Regions from separate parts of the Shigella sp. SIG6 genome, predicted to be linked through region 2. Evidence: predicted binding sites of a transcription regulator. Region 2 holds the regulator's gene; each other region holds the start of a gene.
What was found. The regulator ArgR, encoded in region 2, controls arginine synthesis, uptake and breakdown. The targets are predictions, from matches to a motif close to ANTGAATAAAAATACANT.
Positions count from the first base shown of each region.

Region 1: the regulator ArgR is predicted to act here: its motif matches at 1,377-1,394, upstream of argF (ornithine carbamoyltransferase).
Region 3: the regulator ArgR is predicted to act here: its motif matches at 5,010-5,027, upstream of argC (N-acetyl-gamma-glutamyl-phosphate reductase).

Region 1 is NZ_JBQZXC010000085.1:6,946-15,022, reverse strand. It holds partial or broken gene yjgL (protein YjgL) at 1-285, shown strand, start outside; gene argF (ornithine carbamoyltransferase) at 338-1,351, opposite strand; gene rraB (ribonuclease E inhibitor RraB) at 1,513-1,929, shown strand; gene ACUU1M_RS13850 (GNAT family N-acetyltransferase) at 1,975-2,478, opposite strand; gene ACUU1M_RS13845 (YjgN family protein) at 2,671-3,867, shown strand; gene valS (valine--tRNA ligase) at 3,921-6,776, opposite strand; gene holC (DNA polymerase III subunit chi) at 6,776-7,219, opposite strand; gene pepA (leucyl aminopeptidase) at 7,353-8,077, opposite strand, start outside.
Region 2 is NZ_JBQZXC010000040.1:343-8,419, forward strand. It holds gene mdh (malate dehydrogenase) at 1-632, opposite strand, end outside; gene argR (transcriptional regulator ArgR) at 1,067-1,537, shown strand; gene yhcN (peroxide/acid stress response protein YhcN) at 1,902-2,165, shown strand; gene ACUU1M_RS09145 (barstar family protein) at 2,221-2,493, opposite strand; gene aaeB (p-hydroxybenzoic acid efflux pump subunit AaeB) at 2,585-4,552, opposite strand; gene aaeA (p-hydroxybenzoic acid efflux pump subunit AaeA) at 4,558-5,490, opposite strand; gene aaeX (p-hydroxybenzoic acid efflux pump operon protein AaeX) at 5,498-5,701, opposite strand; gene aaeR (HTH-type transcriptional activator AaeR) at 5,884-6,813, shown strand; gene tldD (metalloprotease TldD) at 6,941-8,077, opposite strand, start outside.
Region 3 is NZ_JBQZXC010000005.1:56,379-64,455, forward strand. It holds gene ACUU1M_RS02005 (phosphoethanolamine transferase CptA) at 1-625, opposite strand, end outside; gene ppc (phosphoenolpyruvate carboxylase) at 808-3,459, opposite strand; gene argE (acetylornithine deacetylase) at 3,811-4,962, opposite strand; gene argC (N-acetyl-gamma-glutamyl-phosphate reductase) at 5,116-6,120, shown strand; gene argB (acetylglutamate kinase) at 6,128-6,904, shown strand; gene argH (argininosuccinate lyase) at 6,965-8,077, shown strand, end outside.

The DNA of each region.
Region 1 (8,077 bases), on a different contig from region 2:
AAGAGTTATGAGGGCGAAAAAAATTATTTTGATAATTTAAAATATGATATAAATGATGAGGAATCTAATAAAGAAATTTTGAAGAATCAACCAGATAATGTTATCAAAGAAAAACTGAATAATGAATTCAAACTTAGATTTAGAATGATGCAAACTATCTTTAAATCGAAGGTTAATGTATCGCCATATATTGACCAACAGCGTTTAAATACACTAAATCCTCCGGAAAATTTACGTATGGCAATAGAAAAATTTGGCTGGAAGAAAAAAACTATCACTGCATAAAATAATTTGATGCCGGGATGTTTTTGTATTTCCCGGCATCTTTATAGAGATATTAATTATTTAATTTACTGAGCGTCGCGACCATCACCGCTTTGATGGTATGCATGCGGTTTTCCGCCTGATCAAATACAATGCTGGCGGCAGATTCGAAGACCTCATCAGTCACTTCCATTCCGCCATGTAGGCCAAACTCTTCCGCCATTTTTTTGCCAAGCGTCGTTTGGTCGTCATGAAACGCGGGCAGGCAGTGGAGGAATTTGACCTCCGGGTTACCGGTCAACTGCATCATCTTGCTGTTCACCTGATAATCACGCAGTAATGCAATGCGTTCAGCCCATTTTTCTTTTGCTTCACCCATCGACACCCATACATCGGTATAGATAAAGTCAGCACCTTCAACTCCTTTAGCTACATCTTCCGTCAGCGTAATATTCCCGCCATTTTGTTGTGCCAGGGCGCGGCATTCCGTAACCAGCGCAGCTTCTGGCCAGCATGCCTGTGGCGCGACCAGACGCAAATCCAGACCGGTAAGCGCCGCAGCTTCGAGCATCGAATTGCCCATGTTGTTACGTGCGTCACCTGCATAGACCAGCGTCATTTCGTTGAATGCTTTACCGGGTAAATGCTCCTGCATGGTGAGGAGATCCGCCAGCAACTGCGTGGGGTGAAACTCATTGGTCAGGCCGTTCCATACCGGCACGCCAGCGTATTCCGCCAGTGTTTCGACAATCTCCTGACCATAGCCGCGATACTGAATACCGTCATACATGCGACCAAGCACGCGGGCAGTGTCTTTAATCGACTCTTTATGACCAATCTGACTACCGCTTGGGCCAAGATAAGTAACGCGAGCACCCTGGTCATATGCGGCAACTTCGAAAGAGCATCGGGTACGAGTCGAGTCTTTTTCGAAGATGAGCGCGATGTTTTTACCAGTGAGTTTGGCTTCTTCTTTACCGCTTTTCTTATCAGCTTTCAGCTTCGCGGCTAACTGCAGCAGGCTGTTGAGTTCAGCTGGCGTGAAATCGAGTAATTTCAGGAAATGCTTATGATAAAACCCGGACATAGATCCCTCCTGTGGCTAACGCCTAAATGAATTAAAATTCAATTTATGTGTATTATTATTCATTTGCAAGTCTAAAGCATAAATCTTTGTCACAAAGGTGGAGGCAATGTCAGTGGTGTGTGACAATAAGAGTATTGGCAGGACATTAAGAGGAATGAGCCATGGCAAACCCGGAACAACTGGAAGAACAGCGTGAAGAAACACGTTTGATTATTGAAGAATTACTGGAAGATGGCAGCGATCCGGACGCGCTGTACACCATCGAACACCATCTTTCCGCAGACGATCTGGAAACTCTGGAAAAAGCGGCAGTTGAAGCGTTTAAACTCGGTTACGAAGTGACCGATCCAGAAGAGCTGGAAGTTGAAGATGGTGATATCGTGATTTGCTGCGACATCCTCAGCGAGTGCGCGTTGAATGCCGATCTGATCGATGCCCAGGTTGAACAACTGATGACGCTGGCGGAGAAATTTGACGTTGAGTACGACGGTTGGGGCACTTACTTTGAAGATCCTAACGGCGAAGATGGCGACGATGAAGATTTTGTCGATGAAGACGATGACGGGGTTCGCCACTAATTAATTGATTAAAATGCCCGATAGCACATACTAGCGGGCATTTTTTTAGAGTTCGCGTAGCATCCGCACTTCACAATCGACATGGCCCGTGCAGCCAAGCGCATAGTCGATATGCTCAAAGCCCAAATGCTCATAAAGCGCAATGGCTTCCTTTAAAAAAGCGGTCGTTTCCAGATAGCAGCGTTTGAAGCCCATCTCTCGTGCCTGCTCCATCGCCATTAAGGCCAGTTTTTTCGCTAGCCCTTTACCGCGAATAGCGGGAAGAAAGTACATTTTCTGCAGTTCGCAAATGTCCGCTTCACTACCTGTTAATGGCGCAATCCCGCCGCCGCCGACTACTTCGCCATTGTATTCAACCACCCAATAAGCATGGCCAGGCTGGCTGTACACTTGATACAGTTCGTCGAGATTCGGATCGGCAACGGTGTAGCCTTTATCGGCGGTAAGACCATACTCTGCGTAAACCTGACGGATGACGCTGGCGATAGCAGGATTATCCTGCAGCGTCAGGCGACGCATTACAGGTGATTGCGGCGCAATGTTATTCATAGTTTAACCCAATAAAAATAAAGTAATTATACATTTGTTTAATACCACTCTCTTCTTACGTGCGCAAGCGTCTTATAAAGCAATAAAGTTTTTGCCAGCCTATTACTGATAAGAGTATTGTAACGTGGCAGAACATTTTACTGTCTGTATCTATAAATTATATCAATGGATTTTTTAATTCAGGGGATTTTTATGGCTCAAGTTATTAATGAAATGGATGTTCCGTCCCATTCTTTTGTTTTTCATGGTACAGGTGAGAGATATTTTCTTATTTGTGTGGTGAATGTGTTGTTAACGATTATAACGCTAGGTATCTATTTACCATGGGCATTAATGAAATGTAAGCGTTATCTTTATGCTAATATGGAAGTTAACGGACAACGATTTTCTTATGGAATTACCGGTGGGAATGTTTTTGTTAGTTGTCTTGTTTTTGTTTTTTTCTATTTCGCAATCTTAATGACAGTGTCAGCAGATATGCCGCTTGTTGGCTGTGTTTTGACTTTGTTACTGTTGGTTTTGCTTATATTTATGGCAGCAAAAGGACTGCGTTATCAGGCCTTAATGACCAGTCTCAACGGCGTAAGATTTAGTTTTAATTGCTCTTTGAAAGGGTTCTGGTGGGTAACCTTTTTCTTGCCGATTTTAATGGCCATTGGGATGGGGACTGTTTTCTTTATCTCGACAAAGATGCTACATGCCAATAGTTCAAGTAGTGTTATTATATCTGTGGTTCTGATGGCAATAGTTGGTATTGTTTCCATTGGTATTTTTAATGGTACTTTATATAGCCTGGTAATGAGTTTTCTCTGGAGCAATACCAGTTTCGGTATACATCGTTTCAAGGTGAAATTAGATACTGCGTATTGTATAAAATATGCCATCCTCGCATTTTTAGCTTTATTACCTTTTCTCGCTGTTGCTGGTTATATTATCTTCGATCAAATATTAAATGAGTATGATAGTTCTGGGTATGCAAATGATGATATTGAGAATTTACAGCAATTTATGGAAATGCAACGTAAAATGATAATCGCGCAGTTAATTTATTATTTTGGGATTGCTGTTAGCACCAGTTATTTAACGGTGTCGTTACGAAATCATTTTATGAGCAACCTGTCACTGAATGATGGGCGTATTCGTTTTCGCTCAACTTTAACGTACCACGGTATGCTTTATCGCATGTGTGCGTTGGTGGTGATATCCGGGATTACGGGTGGTCTGGCTTACCCACTGCTGAAAATATGGATGATTGACTGGCAGGCAAAAAATACGTATTTGCTGGGCGATTTGGATGACCTTCCTTTAATCAATAAAGAAGAACAACCAGATAAAGGCTTCTTGGCCAGTATTTCTCGGGGAGTTATGCCTTCTTTACCATTTCTGTAAGAGATAAAAAAGGCCGGAGCATGCTCCGGCCTTCGTTTTCATCACTGTGTTGATTACAGTGCGGCGATAACAGCCTGCTGTTCAATCAGCTTGGCTTTCGTTTCTGCATAACCTTCCAGCTTCTCACGCTCTTTCGCGATAACCGCTTCCGGTGCGCGGGCGACAAAGCCTTCATTTGCCAGCTTGTTCTCGATGCGGCTGATTTCACCTTCGATCTTCGCCACTTCTTTCGCCAGGCGCGCCAGCTCATCTTCTTTGTTGATGAGGCCAGCCATCGGGATCAGCAGCTCTGCGCCGTCGATGATCTTGGTAACGGAAACCGGACCTTTGTCATCGGCAGGCAGCACGGTGATGCTTTCCAGACGCGCCAGCGTTTGCAGGAAGCCACGGTTTTCATTTACGCGACGTTCTGCATCCGCGCTGCAACCACGCAGCAGCAGCTCCAGCGGTTTGCCCGGCGCGATGTTCATTTCTGCACGGATGTTACGTACAGCAACGATCGCCTGTTTCAGCCACTCGGTGTCGGCCAGTGCGGCTTCATCAACCTGAGATGCATCATACTGCGGGAACGGCTGCAGCATGATGGTGTCGGCAGTGATACCGCAAAGTACTTTCACACGCTGCCAGATGGTTTCGGTGATGAACGGAATGATCGGATGCGCGAGGCGCAGCAGACCTTCCAGTACAGTCACCAGCGTATGGCGAGTACCGCGCAGTTCGGCTTCTGTTCCACCGTTCATTACCGGCTTGGTCAGCTCCAGATACCAGTCGCAGAACTGGTTCCAGGTGAACTCATACAAAATGCCTGCGGCGATATCGAAGCGGAAGCTGTCCAGCGCTTCGCGGTACGCTTTGATAGTCTGGTTGAACTCCGCCAGAATCCAGCGGTCCGCCAGCGATAGCGTCATTTCGCCGCCGTTGAAGCCGCAATCCTGACCTTCTGTGTTCATCAGCACAAAGCGGCTGGCGTTCCACAGCTTGTTACAGAAGTTACGGTAGCCTTCCAGACGCTTCATCTCCCAGTTGATGTCACGACCGGTAGACGCCAGCGCCGCCAGGGTGAAGCGCAGGGCATCGGTGCCGTGCGGCTCAATGCCGTTCGGGAACTGTTTCTCGGTGCGCTTACGGATTTTGTCCGCCAGCTGCGGCTGCATCATATTGCCGGTACGTTTTTCCAGCAGTTCTGGCAGCGAAATACCGTCAACCATATCCAGCGGGTCGATAACGTTACCCTTGGATTTGGACATCTTCTGACCTTCGTCGTCACGAATCAGACCGGTCATGTAAACAGTGTGGAACGGCACCTGCGGTTTGCCATTTTCATCTTTGATGAAGTGCATGGTCATCATGATCATGCGGGCAATCCAGAAGAAGATGATGTCGAAACCAGATACCATCACGCTGGTTGGGTGGAACTGACGCAGGGCGTCGGTATTTTCCGGCCAGCCAAGGGTAGAGAAGGTCCACAGTGCAGAAGAGAACCAGGTGTCGAGAACGTCTTCGTCCTGACGCAGGGCAACGTTGGCACCGAGGTTATTTTCCTTGCGCACTTCTTCTTTGTTGCGGCCAACATAAACATTACCCGCTTCGTCATACCATGCCGGGATACGGTGACCCCACCACAGCTGACGAGAGATACACCAGTCCTGAATATCGCGCATCCAGGAGAAGTACATGTTTTCGTACTGCTTCGGTACGAACTGAATGTCGCCGTTCTCAACCGCTTCAACTGCCGGTTTCGCCAGTACATCGGCACGCACGTACCACTGGTCGGTCAGCATCGGTTCGATAACCACGCCGCCACGGTCGCCGTAAGGAACGGTCAGGTCGTGCGGTTTAATTTCTTCCAGCAGGCCGAGTGCATCAACCGCAGCAACGACTGCTTTACGTGCAGCAAAACGCTCGAGTTTCTGGAACTCTGCCGGGATCTCGCTGGAATAAACGTCAGATTCGTTACCTTTGGTATCGAACACCTGGGCGCTTTCACGGATATCACCGTCAAAGGTCAGGATGTTGATCATCGGCAGGGCGTGACGTTTACCGACTTCATAGTCGTTAAAGTCGTGCGCCGGGGTGATCTTCACGCAGCCGGTGCCTTTTTCCATGTCGGCGTGTTCGTCGCCAACGATCGGAATACGACGGTTAACCAGCGGCAGAATGACATATTTGCCAATCAGATCTTTGTAACGCGGATCTTCCGGGTTAACAGCTACACCGGTATCGCCCAGCAGGGTTTCCGGGCGAGTGGTCGCAACCACCAGATAATCTTTACCGTCTGCGGTTTTCGCGCCGTCAGCCAGCGGATAGCGGATGTGCCACATCGAACCTTTCGATTCGCGGTTTTCCACTTCCAGGTCAGAAATAGCGGTACGCAGTTTCGGGTCCCAGTTTACCAGGCGCTTGCCACGGTAAATCAGGTCTTCTTTATACAGACGAACGAAAACTTCTTTCACCGCATTGGACAGGCCTTCGTCCATGGTGAAGCGTTCACGCTCCCAGTCGACGGAGTTGCCGAGACGGCGCATCTGACGGGTAATGGTGCCGCCAGATTCCGCTTTCCATTCCCAGATTTTATCGATGAAAGCTTCGCGGCCGTAGTCGTGACGGGTTTTACCTTCTTCTGCGGCAATCTTGCGCTCAACGACCATCTGGGTAGCGATCCCGGCGTGGTCAGTACCGACCTGCCACAGGGTGTTTTTGCCCTGCATGCGCTGATAGCGGATCATGGTATCCATGATGGTTTGCTGGAAGGCGTGACCCATATGCAAACTGCCGGTGACGTTCGGCGGCGGGATCATGATGCAGAAACTTTCCTGGCTTTCATCGCCATTAGGCTTAAAGTAGCCCTGCTTTTCCCAGTGCTCGTAAAGCGGCTGTTCGATATCTTGTGGGTTGTATGTCTTTTCCATTATTTCCAGGTTGCCGTATTCAGGTTGAAACCAGCCACGCGGTAGGCTTTATAGCGTTCGCGCGCCAGTTGTTTCAGAGAATCTTCATAAGGAACGAAGTCTACCACTTCTGTGAAAGCGGTGGCAAAATCTGCAAAGCTTGTTCGCAGACTAATCAATATATCGCGCGGGCTGCTGCTGCGTTTTTGCGGCCAGGCGATCTCCACCGGCGCACCGCCGCGCGGTCCTTCTCCCGCTAAATTATGCGGAACAAAGCTTTCTGCCGGACGCGCCCACAGGGCTTCATCCAGCCGGTAAGCCTGCTTTTCATCTTCACAGGCGATGAGTACGCGCTTACCGCTGCGCCAACGTTCTGCGGCAATTTCACACACCAGTTGCTCAACGGCGCTTAAGCCATCGACGGTGGTGTCATTGTCCAGAAGGTAGAACGTTGCGTTTTTCATATATGGGGCTTCTTGTGGTGGATTTAAATATTGCTGCATTCCTCACCCTGAAGGATGAGCAATGAATTTCTATTGTGCTCGATCGGTTCCCTCTCCCTTAGGGAGAGGGTTAGGGTGAGGGTAAAACGCAAACTTACTCTTCGCCGTTAAACCCAGCGCGGTTTAACAGGAACTGTGCCAGCAACGCTACCGGACGACCGGTTGCGCCTTTTGCTTTACCAGAACGCCAGGCGGTTCCTGCAATATCCAGGTGCGCCCAGTTATACTTACGGGTAAAGCGTGACAGGAAGCAACCTGCGGTAATCGCCCCACCAGGACGACCGCCAATGTTCGCCATATCGGCAAAATTGGACTCCAGCTGTTCCTGATACTCGTCACCCAGCGGTAAGCGCCATGCGCGGTCACCGGATTGTTCAGACGCGGCAATCAGTTCATGGGCCAGCGGATTATGGTTCGCCATCAGACCAGTAATATGATGACCCAGCGCGATCACGCAGGCACCGGTCAGCGTCGCCACGTCAATCACTGCTTCCGGCTCAAAACGTTCAACGTAAGTTAACACGTCGCACAGTACCAGGCGGCCTTCGGCATCGGTGTTCAGCACTTCAACGGTTTGACCGGACATGGTGGTTAACACATCGCCCGGACGATAGGCACGCCCGCCAGGCATGTTTTCACAGCCTGCCAGCACGCCAATAACGTTAATCGGCAGTTGCAGCTCCGCGACCATACGCATCACGCCGTAAACCGCCGCCGCGCCGCACATATCGTACTTCATCTCATCCATGCCTTCTGAAGGCTTGATGGAGATACCGCCGGAGTCGAAGGTTAAACCTTTACCCACCAGCACGATTGGGC
Region 2 (8,077 bases):
GTACCCGCGTTCTGGATACGTTTGGTCAGATCAGCCACTTCCTGCTCGGTAAAACTAACGCCAGGAACCTGTGACAGCAGCGGCAGAATGGTAACACCAGAGTGACCGCCAATAACCGGCACTTCAACTTCGCCTGGCTGTTTGCCTTTCAGTTCCGCAACAAAGGTGTTGGAACGAATGATATCCAGCGTGGTAACGCCGAACAGTTTGTTTTTGTCATAAACACCGGCTTTTTTCAGCACTTCAGCAGCAATTGCAACTGTGGTGTTAACCGGGTTAGTGATAATACCAATGCACGCTTTCGGGCAGTTTTTCGCAACTTGCTGTACCAGGTTTTTCACGATGCCGGCGTTAACGTTAAACAGGTCGGAACGATCCATACCCGGTTTACGCGCTACGCCTGCAGAGATAAGAACGACATCTGCGCCTTCCAGCGCCGGAGTCGCATCTTCACCAGAAAAACCTTTGATTTTCACAGCAGTAGGGATATGGCTCAGATCGACGGCCACACCGGGAGTCACTGGAGCGATATCATACAGAGAGAGTTCTGAACCTGAAGGCAGTTGGGTTTTTAACAGTAGTGCAAGCGCCTGGCCAATACCGCCAGCAGCGCCGAGGACTGCGACTTTCATCCTAAACTCCTTATTATATTGATAAACTAAGATATGTTGCTCCGCTGCCGCGACCTTAATCCACAAAATTGCCGTTTACAATGACCACATCTCAAGAATGTGTAGTCACGCAAGTTTAGCGTTTATGCATTTAATTGCCGTAATCAGGAACCTAACTTACGTAATTAACAGTCGCTTATGCATTAGCGCAACATTCCAACAGGTGGTGACAATATACCCTACCGTTCAGCCAAAACAACATCAATTTGATAACAATTAATTTACTTTTAAACAGAATTTGCATGCCGTGACGCAGGCATGTTTCTCAATAACGAAATTTGATAAAATCCCGCTCTTTCATAACATTATTTCAGCCTTCTTCAGGGCTGACTGTTTGCATAAAAATTCATCTGTATGCACAATAATGTTGTATCAACCACCATATCGGGTGACTTATGCGAAGCTCGGCTAAGCAAGAAGAACTAGTTAAAGCATTTAAAGCATTACTTAAAGAAGAGAAATTTAGCTCCCAGGGCGAAATCGTCGCCGCGTTGCAGGAGCAAGGCTTTGACAATATTAATCAGTCTAAAGTCTCGCGGATGTTGACCAAGTTTGGTGCTGTACGTACACGCAATGCCAAAATGGAAATGGTTTACTGCCTGCCAGCTGAACTGGGTGTACCAACCACCTCCAGTCCATTGAAGAATCTGGTGCTGGATATCGACTACAACGATGCAGTTGTCGTGATTCATACCAGCCCTGGCGCAGCGCAGTTAATTGCTCGCCTGCTGGACTCACTGGGCAAAGCAGAAGGTATTCTGGGCACCATCGCTGGCGATGACACCATCTTTACCACCCCTGCTAACGGTTTCACCGTCAAAGACCTGTACGAAGCGATTTTAGAGCTGTTCGACCAGGAGCTTTAATCTCTGCCCCGTCGCTTCTGGCGGCGGGGAAAATGTTGCTTATCCCTCTCATTCCCCTTCTTTCTCCTGCGATACATTTAACGAATAGTGCGTTTTACCGCGACACATCATTCACAAAATGAATACATACGGTAAAAAAAGCACATTATGCAAAATTCATTATCTAATTGAAAATACTATAATTAATAATAAATAACCGTGTTTTTTATACTTTTTTGTTATTAAAATTCACATTTTTAACACTTAGTATCAACTGAAACAGTTAGCGTGGTATTAATTAGTTCAATAATTAGTGTATGCTTGATTTTGTGATATGGGTCACGAAACAAAGGCCCAGCTAAAAGATTATGTCGAGGTAAAAATCATGAAAATCAAAACCACTGTAGCTGCATTAAGCGTACTTTCTGTTCTCTCTTTCGGTGCATTCGCTGCCGACTCCATTGATGCTGCACAAGCACAAAATCGTGAAGCAATCGGGACCGTATCCGTAAGTGGTGTGGCGTCTTCGCCAATGGATATACGTGAAATGCTGAACAAAAAAGCGGAAGAGAAAGGCGCAACGGCCTACCAGATTACTGAAGCTCGTAGCGGTGACATCTGGCACGCTACGGCTGAACTGTACAAATAAACCCTCATCGTTTTGTCCGACGATATTGCCCCCGGTTCGGGGGCTTTTTTTTGCGCTAATGACGAACATTAAAACGCAAATGCCCTTCCAGCTCTTCCTCTGCCTCATCAAACAGCAATATTAACGCGCCAAAACGGCGACGCGTTTTCTCTCCCAGATGAACAAATTCAATCTCAAGTGGTAGCGGCAGGACATCGTTCATTAACACATCCCATAGTGAGTCGAGATCGCGTACCTTATCTTTAGCCAGACCAAAGGTTTGGCTAAAGTCACGATAAAAATCCTCCTGACTCTCAATCTCATCAAAATCAAAGGCATAAATATTCATCTGTTGCCACCGTCACGTTTCGCGGCGAGTTCTGCCGTGCATCGCTAAGTATAGCCATGAAAAAACCGACGCTTTTGGCGTCGGTTTTGACTTAACTATCGGTCAACGCATGTTGATACTTATGGAGCATCCCCGCCAGCCGATGAACCGGTTCCGTCACCTGCGGTGGCGCTTGCCAGATGCGTAGCTTTTCCTGGTAGATTTCCAGTTCTTCCAGCAACTGGCCAAAGTACCGACGACGTTTATCATCGCTACGGGCAGATATCACATGGTCTGCTGTGCGGCGCATTTGTCGGTGAAACGCCGATAAATCCTCGTTAACCGGGATCGGCGCATCACGCAGGCGCTGGTGCGCGATAATCATCGTCAGCGCCAGGCGAAATTTCGGCAAATCCCCTGGGAACTTATTCATCAGCAAAAACAGCTGCTGATAAAGTGCCGGGAGGTGGTTCTCTTTACGACGTGCCACATTGGTAGTCATCGCGGAAACAGCGGCAGAAACAAACTGATTAAGCAGTACACGTCCAGTCCTGTCGCGCGATTTATCCCGCACCAGCAAAATAACGGTGAACGCGAGCACACAGCCGACGATTTGCCCTAATGCGCTGTCGAGAAACTGACTGAAATGGAAAGTCATCGGGTTATCCAGCACGATAATATTTATGGTGCTGGCCAGTGCCCCCATCGAGCCCAGTCGCCGTTTCTGTACTTCTATACCGAGGAAGAATCCCAGCACTGCCAGGCTAATACACAGCAGCAACATGCTCTGTTGGGTATTAGGGATAATCACCAAAAAGTAGAGCAGCCCTAACGGCAGCGCGGCCAGCGTCCCATAGATAAAGTCGATCGCCACCATGCGTGGATTCGGCAAACGCATTGCCAGTGACGTCACGACCGCAATCATCACCATTGCACCACTGCCGGAAGTCCAGCCCGTCCACAGCCAGAAAAGCGTGCCCAGAATGCAGGAAAGTGTGGTTCGCCAGAAGTTAACCATTGCATGATGACGTTCGGCTGACTCTACTTTTACTTCCGGTTCGCCTTGCAGGATCTCTTCTTCGGTGGCGTTGATTTTTGTGTTACTGATAACGCCGCGCTTGAGAAGCTGATAACGCGTTGCCGCCGCGACCCAGCTATAAATGGTGACAGGCGTTTCCCGTTCCCCGGTCCAGGCGATAACTCTCCGCAGGCGTTTGAGCTGCTTGTGGACGTCCTGCGCGGTTTCTACCGGCGTGTCAAAAAATTCGCGGAAAGTATCAGTGATCAATTCCGGGCGCGTATTCTGAATAAGATAAGTTTCGCAGGATTGGGTAATCAGCGTCAGCGATAGCGTATTGATCGCTTTTAAACGTCGATTGGCCCGCGCCCAGCGGGAAGATTCCATATTCAGGTTGCTGCGCATGCCTTGTAGTGCCGTGGTGCGTCGCACCAGGTCGCCCCAGGCTTTATCGACAACTTCACCATCGCCATGCTTGATACAGAGTTGCATTAATTGATATTGCGCGACCAGCAAACTTTCCAGCTCTCGATCTACTTCTTGTTTGATCGATCGCGGAGAAAAGAGCAAATCCGCCATAATCGCACACACAATACCGATAACGATCTCGCTACAACGTTCGACGGCAAACTGCGGCGTAAGCAATGGTTCCGGCTGAATGGTGATCACAATGATCAGCGCGGTATAACCGGCCAGCCCCCACGCGTACGAGTTTTCTATTCGTACCAGCGAGGATATCCAGGTACAAAAACCGGCCCAGATACAGCACACCAGAATCATCAATAATGGTGCGCGGATCATCGCAATGATGATCACCAGTCCGGCAATACAGCCAATAAATGTGCCGATGATGCGCAAAAAGCCACGATAGCGAATAGCGCCAGAATACGGTTCACCTCCCGCAGCAAAGGCCGGACCGGCGGCAACAATCGCCGCTGTCAGTACCGCCCAGCGTGGCGTTTCCAGCTGGAAGTGAAAGCCAACAAACAGCGCCAGTACAATGGCGGTCGCCAGTTTTACCGCAAAGCGAATATGTTGGTTAGCAATGGAGAAAATACCCATCGTGATTAACCAAACTCACGCAGGCGATGGGCCATTTTACGGAAGAACGAATCCTGGCTTTCGTCGCGATCTTGTTTGCCAGTGACCACCACTGTAGCAGTGGTGCCCGCAGGCCAGATGTTCTCTTGCTGGTTGTCGAGACGAATACGAACCGGAACACGTTGCGCCAAACGCACCCATTCAAGGTTAGAGTCGATGGTCGCCATCCCTTTGTCGTCACGCGTGCTGCTGGCGTTGGTGACCCCAGCGGCAACACTATCAACAGTCCCTTTCAGCACTTTGTTACTGCCAAGCGGCGTGATCTCTGCACGATACCCCGGACGCCCCCCTTCCAGCTTAGTTTCTTCCATATAGGCCAGTACATAGAAGGAGTTCTGTTTCACCAGCGCAACCGCCGTTGATCCTCGAGTAATAAACTCACCGGTATAGACGTTGAGGTTGGTCACCCAGCCATCTGCTGGCGCTCGGATCACCGTGCGTTCAAGATCCAGTTTTGCCAGATCGCGGGTCGCCTGCGCTTTCGCTAACTGATGCAGAACCGTTTGTAGTACGTTGTTAGCCTGGTCGATCTCTTCGCGAGACATCGCCTGCACACCGAGACAGTTACGACGTCCGGCCTCCTGGCGTTTCTCCTGTGCCAGTACCTGATAATAAGCAACATCGGCTTGCGCTTCCTCAAGCGCCTTTTGATAGCGCGGCTGGTCGATGGTGAACAGTATCTGTCCTTTTTTCACCAGCTGGTTATCATGAACATTCACCTGGGTAATGAGTCCAGAAACGTCCGGCGCGATCGCAACGACGTCAGCGCTAAAGCGCGCGTCACGCGTCCAAGGGGATTCGGTGTAATAGACCCAGGCATTAAAAATTGCGATGAAGGCCAGAATGACTAATACGACCGTGATGGCCGTACGGGAGAATTTTCTTATTAGTGTTTTCACTTCAACCTCAAACGAACAGTCGCGATATCAAATAAAACAAGCAGCAATAGAGCGCGGTGTTGAACAACGCCGGATGCCAGACAAAGTCGTAGATACCTGTTGGCACAAGTACCCGGCGCACCAGCCAGAAAATCGCCAGTGATAAAAGCAATTCAAAAAATATCGGTGGGAAGGACAGCCCAAACACCACGATAACGGGAAACAGACTCATGTTGACCTTGGTTGTATAGAGAGAGCAGGCGTTATTATTTTCAGCATCTGTCGCCGCAGAGAAGGGCATGGAAAGCCGGGCGAGAGCAACATTGCTGTAGATTGATATTTAATATATTAGCGTAACTGTTATGCTGTTATCTATATTATGTGATCTAAATCACTTTTAAGTCAGAGTGAATAATGGAACGACTAAAACGCATGTCGGTGTTTGCCAAAGTAGTTGAATTTGGCTCTTTTACCGCCGCCGCCAGACAGCTACAGATGAGCGTTTCGTCCATCAGTCAGACGGTGTCAAAACTGGAAGATGAGTTGCAGGTAAAGCTGTTAAACCGTAGCACACGCAGCATTGGCCTGACCGAAGCCGGTAGAATTTACTACCAGGGCTGCCGTCGTATGCTTCATGAAGTGCAGGATGTTCATGAGCAACTGTATGCCTTCAATAACACCCCCATCGGGACGCTACGCATTGGCTGTTCTTCAACTATGGCACAAAATGTTCTCGCCGGGCTGACAGCCAAAATGCTGAAAGAATACCCAGGTTTGAGCGCCAATCTGGTTACCGGAATTCCAGCCCCCGACCTGATTGCCGACGGTCTGGATGTGGTGATCCGCGTCGGCGCGTTGCAGGATTCCAGCCTGTTTTCCCGCCGTCTTGGCGCGATGCCAATGGTGGTGTGCGCCGCGAAAAGCTATCTCACACAATACGGCATACCGGAAAAACCCGCCGATTTAAGTAGCCATTCATGGCTTGAATACAGCGTGCGGCCCGACAATGAATTTGAACTGATTGCACCGGAAGGGATCTCGACTCGCCTGATCCCGCAAGGGAGATTTGTGACTAATGATCCGATGACGCTGGTGCGCTGGCTAACGGCGGGTGCCGGGATCGCCTACGTGCCGCTGATGTGGGTGATCAACGAGATCAATCGTGGGGAGCTGGAGATCCTGCTGCCGCGTTATCAGTCAGATCCACGCCCGGTTTATGCGTTATATACCGAAAAAGATAAGCTGCCGCTGAAGGTACAGGTCGTGATCAACTCGCTGACGGATTATTTTGTTGAGGTCGGTAAATTGTTTCAGGAGATGCACGGGCGCGGGAAAGAGAAGTAATTCATATTGTACTGTTACGTTCTACAAACCTGTGCCAACGGGTTCCCCTCACCCTAACCCCAGAGGAGCGAGGGGACCGTTCGTGCACGTAGAAAGATTAATTATCCTTCTGAAAATAATGAAATTATTACGCAGTACCGCCAACAGTCAGGTTATCGACTTTCAACGTTGGCTGGCCCACGCCAACCGGCAAACTTTGCCCTTCTTTACCGCAGACACCCACGCCGTTATCCAGTTTCAGGTCGTTGCCAACCATCGAAATCTGCTGCATGGTTTCGATACCGGAACCAATCAACGTTGCGCCTTTCACCGGCTTCGTTACTTTACCGTTTTCAATCAGATATGCTTCTGAAGTGGAGAAAACGAATTTGCCGGAGGTGATATCCACCTGACCGCCACCAAAGTTCGGTGCATAGATACCGTACTCAACGGATTCAATAATTTCTTGCGGGGTCGATTTACCCGGCAGCATATAGGTGTTGGTCATACGCGGCATGGGCAGATGGGCGTAGGATTCACGGCGACCGTTGCCAGTCGGCGTCATCCCCATCAAACGCGCGTTGAGTTTATCCTGCATGTAGCCTTTCAGAATGCCGTTCTCAATCAGCACGTTGTACTGGCCTGGCGTACCTTCGTCATCAATCGCCACCGAACCACGGCGATCGACCATCGTGCCGTCATCAACCACGGTACACAGTTCTGAAGCCACCAGCTCCCCGACCTGTCCACTAAATACTGAAGTGCCACGGCGGTTGAAGTCGCCTTCCAGACCGTGACCTACCGCTTCATGCAACAGCACGCCCGGCCAACCTGCGCCAAGTACTACCGGCATGGTGCCCGCTGGTGCAGCAACGGCAGAAAGATTGACCAGCGCCATACGCACTGCTTCTTTTGCCCATGCATCCGCACGGACTTCGCCGTCAAGATCGGCAAGGAAGAACTCATAACCAAAACGACCGCCGCCGCCACTGGCACCGCGTTCGCGTTTGCCATCTTCTTCGACCAGAACGCTCACGGAAAGACGCACCAGCGGACGGACATCCGCCGCTAGCGTGCCGTCGGTGGCCGCAACCAGAATTAATTCATAGACACCACTGAGGCTGGCAGTCACTTCCTGTACGCGCTTGTCCGCTTCGCGAGCAACCTTATCGACGCGACGCAGGATATCCAGCTTCTCTTCACGGCTCATGCTTTGCAGCGGATCTACCGAGGTATACAACGGGCTATGCTCTACCGCGCCCAGCGTCTGTACTTTGCCATCACC
Region 3 (8,077 bases), on a different contig from region 2:
GTTGCTGACGATACTGATAATAGCCGGTCAGGAATTGCCACGGTGCGGCAGGCTCCATACGCGAGGCTAGGTTATCCAACGTTTTCTCAAACGGCTTGTTTTTGATAAACGTATTCATGGCGATCGGATGCAGAATCAAGCCATAAAGCAGGGCAAAAGAGACAACATAACGCAACGGCTTTGGAATATAGACCGGGCGCAGGCGTGTCCACAGCAGAACTGCCACCGCCGTATAGGCCAGCGCGATAAGCACAATTTTCAGGCTGAAATACTGGCTTAAATACTCGCTGGCTTCGTTGGTGTTGGTTTCGAACATCACAAACAGAACGCTCTGCGAGAACTCCTGCCCGTAGATGACGTAGTAGCACAGCGCCGCCAGAGAGGCCGTCCATAGCACCACGCCGATCACTGCGGCAATAATTTTAATCCGCTTCGGAAAGAGGAATACCGGGATCAACCACAGCGAGCTGAATAACAGCGAGTCGCGAATGCCGTTGGTGCCACTATAACCACTGATGTAAATAATGGCCTGTAGCAGAGTAGAGAAAAACCAAAAGTAGAGCAGTGCCCAACCCAGGGCTTTCCAGCTAAAAAGGGGTTTAGCCTGGACTTCTGTGGAATGCATAGTAAGAACCTGTCTTGAAAAAAATATCGCCGAATGTAACGACAATTCCTTAAGGATATCTGAAGGTATATTCAGAATTTGAATAAAATGCAGACAGAAATATATTGAAAACGAGGGTGTTAGAACAGAAGTATTTCAGAAAACCCTCGCGCAAAAGCACGAGGGTTTGCAGAAGAGGAAGATTAGCCGGTATTACGCATACCTGCCGCAATCCCGGCAATAGTGACCATTAACGCTTGTTCAACGCGAGGATCCGGTTCCTGGCCTTCTTTTTCTGCCTGGCGGGAGCGGTGCAGCAACTCGGCCTGCAATACGTTCAGCGGGTCGGTGTAAATATTCCGTAGCTGAATAGACTCTGCAATCCACGGCAGATCGGCCATCAGATGGGAATCGTTGGCAATCGCCAGCACCACTTTGATGTCTTCTTCTTGCAGGTTGCGTAACTCTTTACCTAACGGCCACAGTGCTTTGTCTACCAGACGTTGATCATAGTATTCCGCCAACCACAGGTCTGCTTTGGCGAAGACCATCTCCAGCATGCCGAGACGCGTCGAGAAGAATGGCCAATCGCGGCACATGGCTTCCAGCTCGCTCTGTTTGCCATCTTCGACCACTTTTTGCAGCGCCGTACCTGCACCCAGCCAGGCGGGGAGCATCAGGCGGTTTTGCGTCCAGGCAAAAATCCACGGTATGGCGCGCAGCGACTCGACGCCGCCGGTTGGGCGACGTTTCGCCGGACGTGAACCCAACGGCAGTTTGCCCAATTCTTGTTCCGGCGTAGCGGAGCGGAAGTAAGGCACAAAATCTTTGTTTTCACGTACGTAGCCACGGTAGAGATCGCAGGAGATGACTGACAGTTCATCCATAATGCGACGCCAGCTCTCTTTCGGCTCAGGTGGTGGCAGCAGGTTGGCTTCCAGAATCGCCCCGGTGTAAAGCGACAGGCTGCTGACGGTGATTTCTGGCAGACCATATTTAAAGCGGATCATCTCGCCCTGTTCAGTCACGCGCAGGCCACCTTTCAGGCTTCCTGGCGGTTGTGACAGCAGCGCCGCATGGGCAGGTGCGCCGCCGCGACCAATGGAACCGCCGCGACCGTGGAACAACGTCAGCTCAATACCCGCTTTTTCGCAGGTTTTGATTAATGCATCCTGTGCCTGATATTGCGCCCAGGAAGCTGCCATCACGCCCGCATCTTTTGCTGAGTCGGAATAGCCAATCATCACCATCTGTTTGCCCTGAATCAGGCCGCGATACCAGTCGATATTGAGCAGCTGGGTCATGACATCGTTGGCGTTGTTCAGGTCATCGAGGGTTTCAAACAGCGGAGCAACCGGCATCGCAAACCCGATACCCGCTTCTTTCAGCAGCAGGTGGACAGCCAGTACGTCGGACGGCGTTTTCGCCATCGAGATCACGTAGGCGGCAATGGAGCCTTGCGGCGCTTCGGCAATCACCTGGCAGGTATCGAGCACTTCGCGCGTTTCGGCGCTTGGTTGCCAGTTGCGCGGCAGAAGCGGACGTTTGGAGTTCAGTTCGCGGATCAGGAACGCCTGTTTGTCGGCCTCTGACCAGCTTTCGTAGTCGCCGATACCGAGGTAGCGGGTCAGCTCGCCCAGCGCTTCGGTATGGCGGGTGCTCTCCTGACGGATATCAATACGGACCAGCGGTACGCCGAAACATTTCACGCGGCGCAGGGTGTCGAGCAGATCGCCGTTGGCGATAATACCCATGCCACACGCCTGAAGTGACTGGTAGCAAGCGTAGAGCGGTTCCCACAGTTCTTCGTTTTGTGTCAGCAGCCCTTCTGGTTTTGGCAGTTCTTCGCCTTTCAGGCGCGCTTCCAGCCATGCCTGTGTCGCCATCAGGCGAGAACGCAGGTTTTTCATCAGATAGCGATACGGTTCTGCGGCACCTTCTTCGCCAACCAGCGCCAGCAGTTCAGGGGTCGCTTCAACCATCGACAGTTCAGAAACCAGAACCTGAATATCTTTCAGGAACAGATCGGTGGCTTTCCAGCGGCTGAGCAGCAGGACGTGGCGGGTGATATCGGCAGTGACGTTCGGGTTGCCGTCGCGGTCACCGCCCATCCACGAGGTAAAACGTACCGGAACAAATTCGACGGGCAGTTTGTAGCCGAGATTCTCTTCCAGTTGTTCGTTCAGTTCGCGCAGGTAATTCGGTACGCCTTGCCACAGGCTGTTTTCTACTACGGCAAAGCCCCATTTGGCTTCATCTACCGGGCTTGGACGCAGCTTACGGATTTCATCGGTATGCCATGACTGGGCGATCAACTGGCGCAGGCGACGCATCAGCTGGTTGTGTTCGTAGTCAGCGATATCTTTGTTATCGAGCTGTTTTAAACAGGCGTTCACTTCCACCATTTTGTGGATCAGTGTACGACGGGTAATTTCGGTTGGGTGAGCCGTGAGGACCAGTTCCAGCGACAGCGATTCCACTGCTTTTTTGATGGTGTCTTCGCTCAGTTCCGGCTGGTTTTTCAGTTTACGCAGGGTGCGGGCGATCACTTCCGGGTTGCTGGCAGCTTCGCCTTTCGGCGAAATGCTGTGGTATTGCTCGGCGGTGTTGGCCAGGTTCAGGAACTGACTAAACGCACGCGCAACGGGCAGCAGCTCGTCGTTCGACAAATTTTGTAAGGTGGTGAGCAACTCCTGGCGGTTAGCATCATTGCCAGCGCGTGAAGATTTCGACAACTTACGGATAGTTTCTACGCGTTCAAGAATGTGTTCTCCCAACGCATCCTTGATGGTTTCTCCCAGCACTTTGCCGAGCATACTGACATTACTACGCAATGCGGAATATTGTTCGTTCATATTACCCCAGACACCCCATCTTATCGTTTGATAGCCCTGTATCCTTCATGTCGCATTGGCGCGAATATGCTCGGGCTTTGCTTTTCGTCGTCTTTTATAAAGCCACGTAAAAGCGGTGACGTCAAATGCTGCGAAATCGCTTCAGCAAACGAATAAATAGCAGGAATTTACGCCATTAAATTCACGACGCTTTAAATAAGCGTAACTTATGGAAATGTTAAAAAATCGCCATACATAACACCAAAGGTGTAGGTCGGATAAGATGCGCAAGCATCGCATCCGACATTATTGCGGCACCGGAGTTTGGCAACGGTGCCGGATGCGGCGCGAGCGCCTTATCCAGCCTACGTTTTAATGCCAGCAAAAATGGTGAATTACCTGGATAATCAACTCACGGGTGGGTTTAATAAACCGCGTCTCCAGATATTCATCAGGCTGATGAGCTTGATTGATGGAACCCGGACCGAGCACCAGCGTCGGGCATAACGTTTGAATAAACGGCGCTTCGGTACAGTAATTCACCACTTCGGTTTTTGCTCCGAGCAATTTCTCAACCACTTCAACCAGTTGATGATTCGGTGGGCATTCATAGCCAGGGATCGGCGGATGCAGCTCGTCGACCGTCAGACGACCCGGCCAGCGTTCGCTCACCGGAGCTAATGCATCGTTGAGCAAACCATTAAGTTCATTGAGTGTCATGCCAGGCAGCGGACGAATATCCATATGCAACTCACAGCAAGCGCAAATACGGTTAGAAGCGTCGCCACCGTGAATATGCCCGAGGTTGAGCGTAGGGTATGGCACGGTAAATGCTTCGTAGTGATAACGTTCTTTCAGGTTATCGCGCAATTGCAAAATATGCCCGATGGCGTCGTGCATTAGTTCGATAGCGTTAACTCCGCGTGCTGGATCGCTGGAGTGCCCCGACTGGCCCTGAATACGGATGGCGTTAGAGATATGACCTTTATGTGCGCGTACCGGTTGTAGTGACGTCGGTTCGCCAATGATGGCGCAATCCGGGCGCAGGGCGGTAGTTTCGGCAAAATAACGCGCTCCGGCCATACTGGTTTCTTCATCAGCAGTCGCCAGAATGTAGAGCGGTTTTTTCAGTTTCGTGACGTCGACATCGCGTAGCGCATCAAGGATAAACGCAAAAAAGCCTTTCATGTCGGCGGTGCCTAAGCCGTAAAGCTTGCCGTCATGCTCCGTCAGTGTAAACGGATCGCGCGTCCAGCGACCGTCATCAAATGGCACCGTATCGGTATGCCCCGCCAGCAACAAGCCGCCAGCCCCCTGTCCGTAACTGGCCAGCATATTAAATTTGTTGCGAGTTCCTGGAACAGGCTGCACTTCCACATTGAAGCCCAAATCTTTAAACCAGTCCGCCAGCAGAGTGATTAAATCTGCATTGCTTTGATCGAGTGCCTCTTCCGTAGCGCTTATTGAAGGTGTGGCAATCAGAGCGCGGTAAATCTCGATAAATGGCGGTAATTTGTTTTTCATTGTTGACACACCTCTGGTCATGATAGTATCAATATTCATGCAGTATTTATGAATAAAAATACACTAACGTTGAGCGTAATAAAACCCACCAGCCGTAAGGTGAATGTTTTACGTTTAACCTGGCAACCAGACATAAGAAGGTGAATAGCCCCGATGTTGAATACGCTGATTGTGGGTGCCAGCGGCTACGCTGGCGCAGAGCTAGTGACCTATGTAAATCGCCATCCGCATATGAACATAACCGCTTTGACTGTTTCAGCGCAAAGCAATGATGCGGGAAAGTTAATCTCCGATTTGCATCCGCAGCTAAAAGGCATCGTTGAGCTGCCGTTGCAGCCGATGTCGGATATCAGCGAGTTTAGCCCAGGGGTGGACGTAGTGTTTCTCGCCACCGCCCATGAAGTTAGCCACGATTTAGCGCCGCAGTTTCTTGAAGCGGGCTGCGTGGTGTTCGACCTTTCCGGCGCGTTTCGTGTTAACGACGCCACCTTCTATGAAAAATATTACGGCTTTACCCATCAATACCCGGAACTGCTGGAACAGGCAGCCTACGGTCTGGCGGAGTGGTGCGGTAATAAATTAAAAGAAGCGAATTTGATTGCGGTGCCAGGCTGTTATCCGACGGCGGCACAGCTGGCGCTGAAACCGTTGATTGATGCCGATCTTCTTGACCTCAATCAGTGGCCGGTGATCAACGCCACCAGCGGCGTGAGCGGTGCAGGACGTAAGGCAGCGATTTCAAATAGTTTTTGTGAAGTTAGCCTGCAACCGTATGGCGTCTTTACTCATCGCCATCAACCAGAGATCGCCACACACCTCGGTGCTGACGTTATCTTCACCCCACATCTGGGCAATTTCCCGCGCGGCATTCTCGAAACCATTACCTGCCGCCTGAAATCGGGTGTGACCCAGGCGCAAGTCGCGCAAGCGTTACAGCAGGCGTATGCCCATAAACCGCTGGTGCGGCTGTATGACAAAGGCGTTCCGGCGCTGAAAAATGTCGTTGGGCTGCCATTTTGCGATATCGGGTTTGCCGTTCAGGGCGAGCATCTGATTATTGTGGCGACCGAAGACAACTTACTGAAAGGCGCGGCGGCACAAGCGGTACAGTGCGCCAATATTCGTTTCGGCTATGCGGAAACGCAGTCTCTTATTTAAGGGTGCAATGATGAATCCATTAATTATCAAACTGGGCGGCGTACTGCTGGATAGTGAAGAGGCGCAGGAACGTCTGTTTAGCACATTGGTGAATTATCGTGAGTCACATCAGCGTCCGCTGGTGATTGTGCACGGCGGCGGTTGCGTGGTGGATGAGCTGATGAAAGGGCTGAATCTGCCGGTGAAAAAGAAAAACGGCCTGCGGGTGACGCCTGCTGATCAGATAGACATTATCACCGGAGCACTGGCGGGAACGGCAAATAAAACCCTGTTGGCATGGGCGAAGAAACATCAGATTGCGGCCGTAGGTTTGTTTCTCGGTGACGGCGACAGCGTCAAAGTGACCCAGCTTGATGAAGAGTTAGGTCATGTTGGACTGGCGCAGCCAGGTTCGCCTAAGCTTATCAACTCCTTGCTGGAGAACGGTTATCTGCCGGTGGTCAGCTCCATTGGCGTAACAGACGAAGGGCAACTGATGAACGTCAATGCCGACCAGGCGGCAACGGCGCTGGCGGCAACGCTGGGCGCGGATCTGATTTTGCTCTCCGACGTCAGCGGCATTCTCGACGGCAAAGGGCAACGCATTGCCGAAATGACCGCCGCGAAAGCAGAACAACTGATTGAGCAGGGCATTATTACTGACGGCATGATAGTGAAAGTGAACGCGGCGCTGGATGCGGCCCGCACGCTGGGCCGTCCGGTAGATATCGCTTCTTGGCGTTATGCGGAGCAGCTTCCGGCACTGTTTAACGGTATGCCGATGGGTACGCGGATTTTAGCTTAAGTTTTGTTAGCCGGAGGCGCAGCTTTCCGGCATTGAATTTCAAAATAAGGAAACAGAGTTATGGCACTTTGGGGCGGGCGTTTTACCCAGGCAGCAGATCAACGGTTCAAACAATTCAACGACTCACTGCGCTTTGATTACCGTCTGGCGGAGCAGGATATTGTTGGCTCTGTGGCCTGGTCCAAAGCCTTGGTAACGGTCGGCGTGTTAACCGCAGAAGAGCAGGCGCAACTGGAAGAGGCGCTGAACGTGTTGCTGGAAGATGTTCGCGCCAGGCCACAACAAATCCTTGAAAGCGACGCCGAAGATATCCATAGCTGGGTGGAAGGCAAACTGATCGACAAAGTGGGCCAGTTAGGCAAAAAGCTGCATACCGGGCGTAGCCGTAATGATCAGGTAGCGACTGACCTGAAACTGTGGTGCAAAGATACCGTTAGCGAGTTACTGACGGCTAACCGGCAGCTGCAATCGGCGCTGGTGGAAACCGCACAAAACAATCAGGACGCGGTAATGCCAGGTTACACTCACCTGCAACGCGCCCAGCCGGTGACGTTCGCGCACTGGTGCCTGGCCTATGTTGAGATGCTGGCGCGTGATGAAAGCCGTTTGCAGGATGCGCTTAAGCGTCTGGATGTCAGCCCATTAGGCTGTGGCGCGCTGGCGGGAACGGCCTATGAAATCGACCGTGAACAGTTAGCAGGCTGGCTGGGCTTTGCTTCGGCGACCCGTAACAGTCTGGACAGCGTTTCTGACCGTGACCATGTGTTGGAACTGCTTTCTGCTGCCGCTATCGGCATGGTGCATCTGTCGCGTTTTGCTGAAGATCTGATTTTCTTTAACACCGGCGAAGCGGGGTTTGTGGAGCTTTCGGACCGCGTGACTTCCGGTTCATCATTAATGCCGCAGAAGAAAAACCCGGATGCGCTGGAGCTGATTCGCGGTAAATGCGGCCGGGTGCAGGGTGCGTTAACCGGCATGATGATGACGCTGAAAGGTTTGCCGCTGGCTTACAACAAAGATATGCAGGAAGACAAAGAAGGTCTGTTCGACGCGCTCGATACCTGGCTGGACTGCCTGCATATGGCGGCGCTGGTACTGGACGGCATTCAGGTGAAACGTCCGCGTTGTCAGGAAGCGGCGCAGCAGGGGTATGCGAACGCCACTGAACTGGCG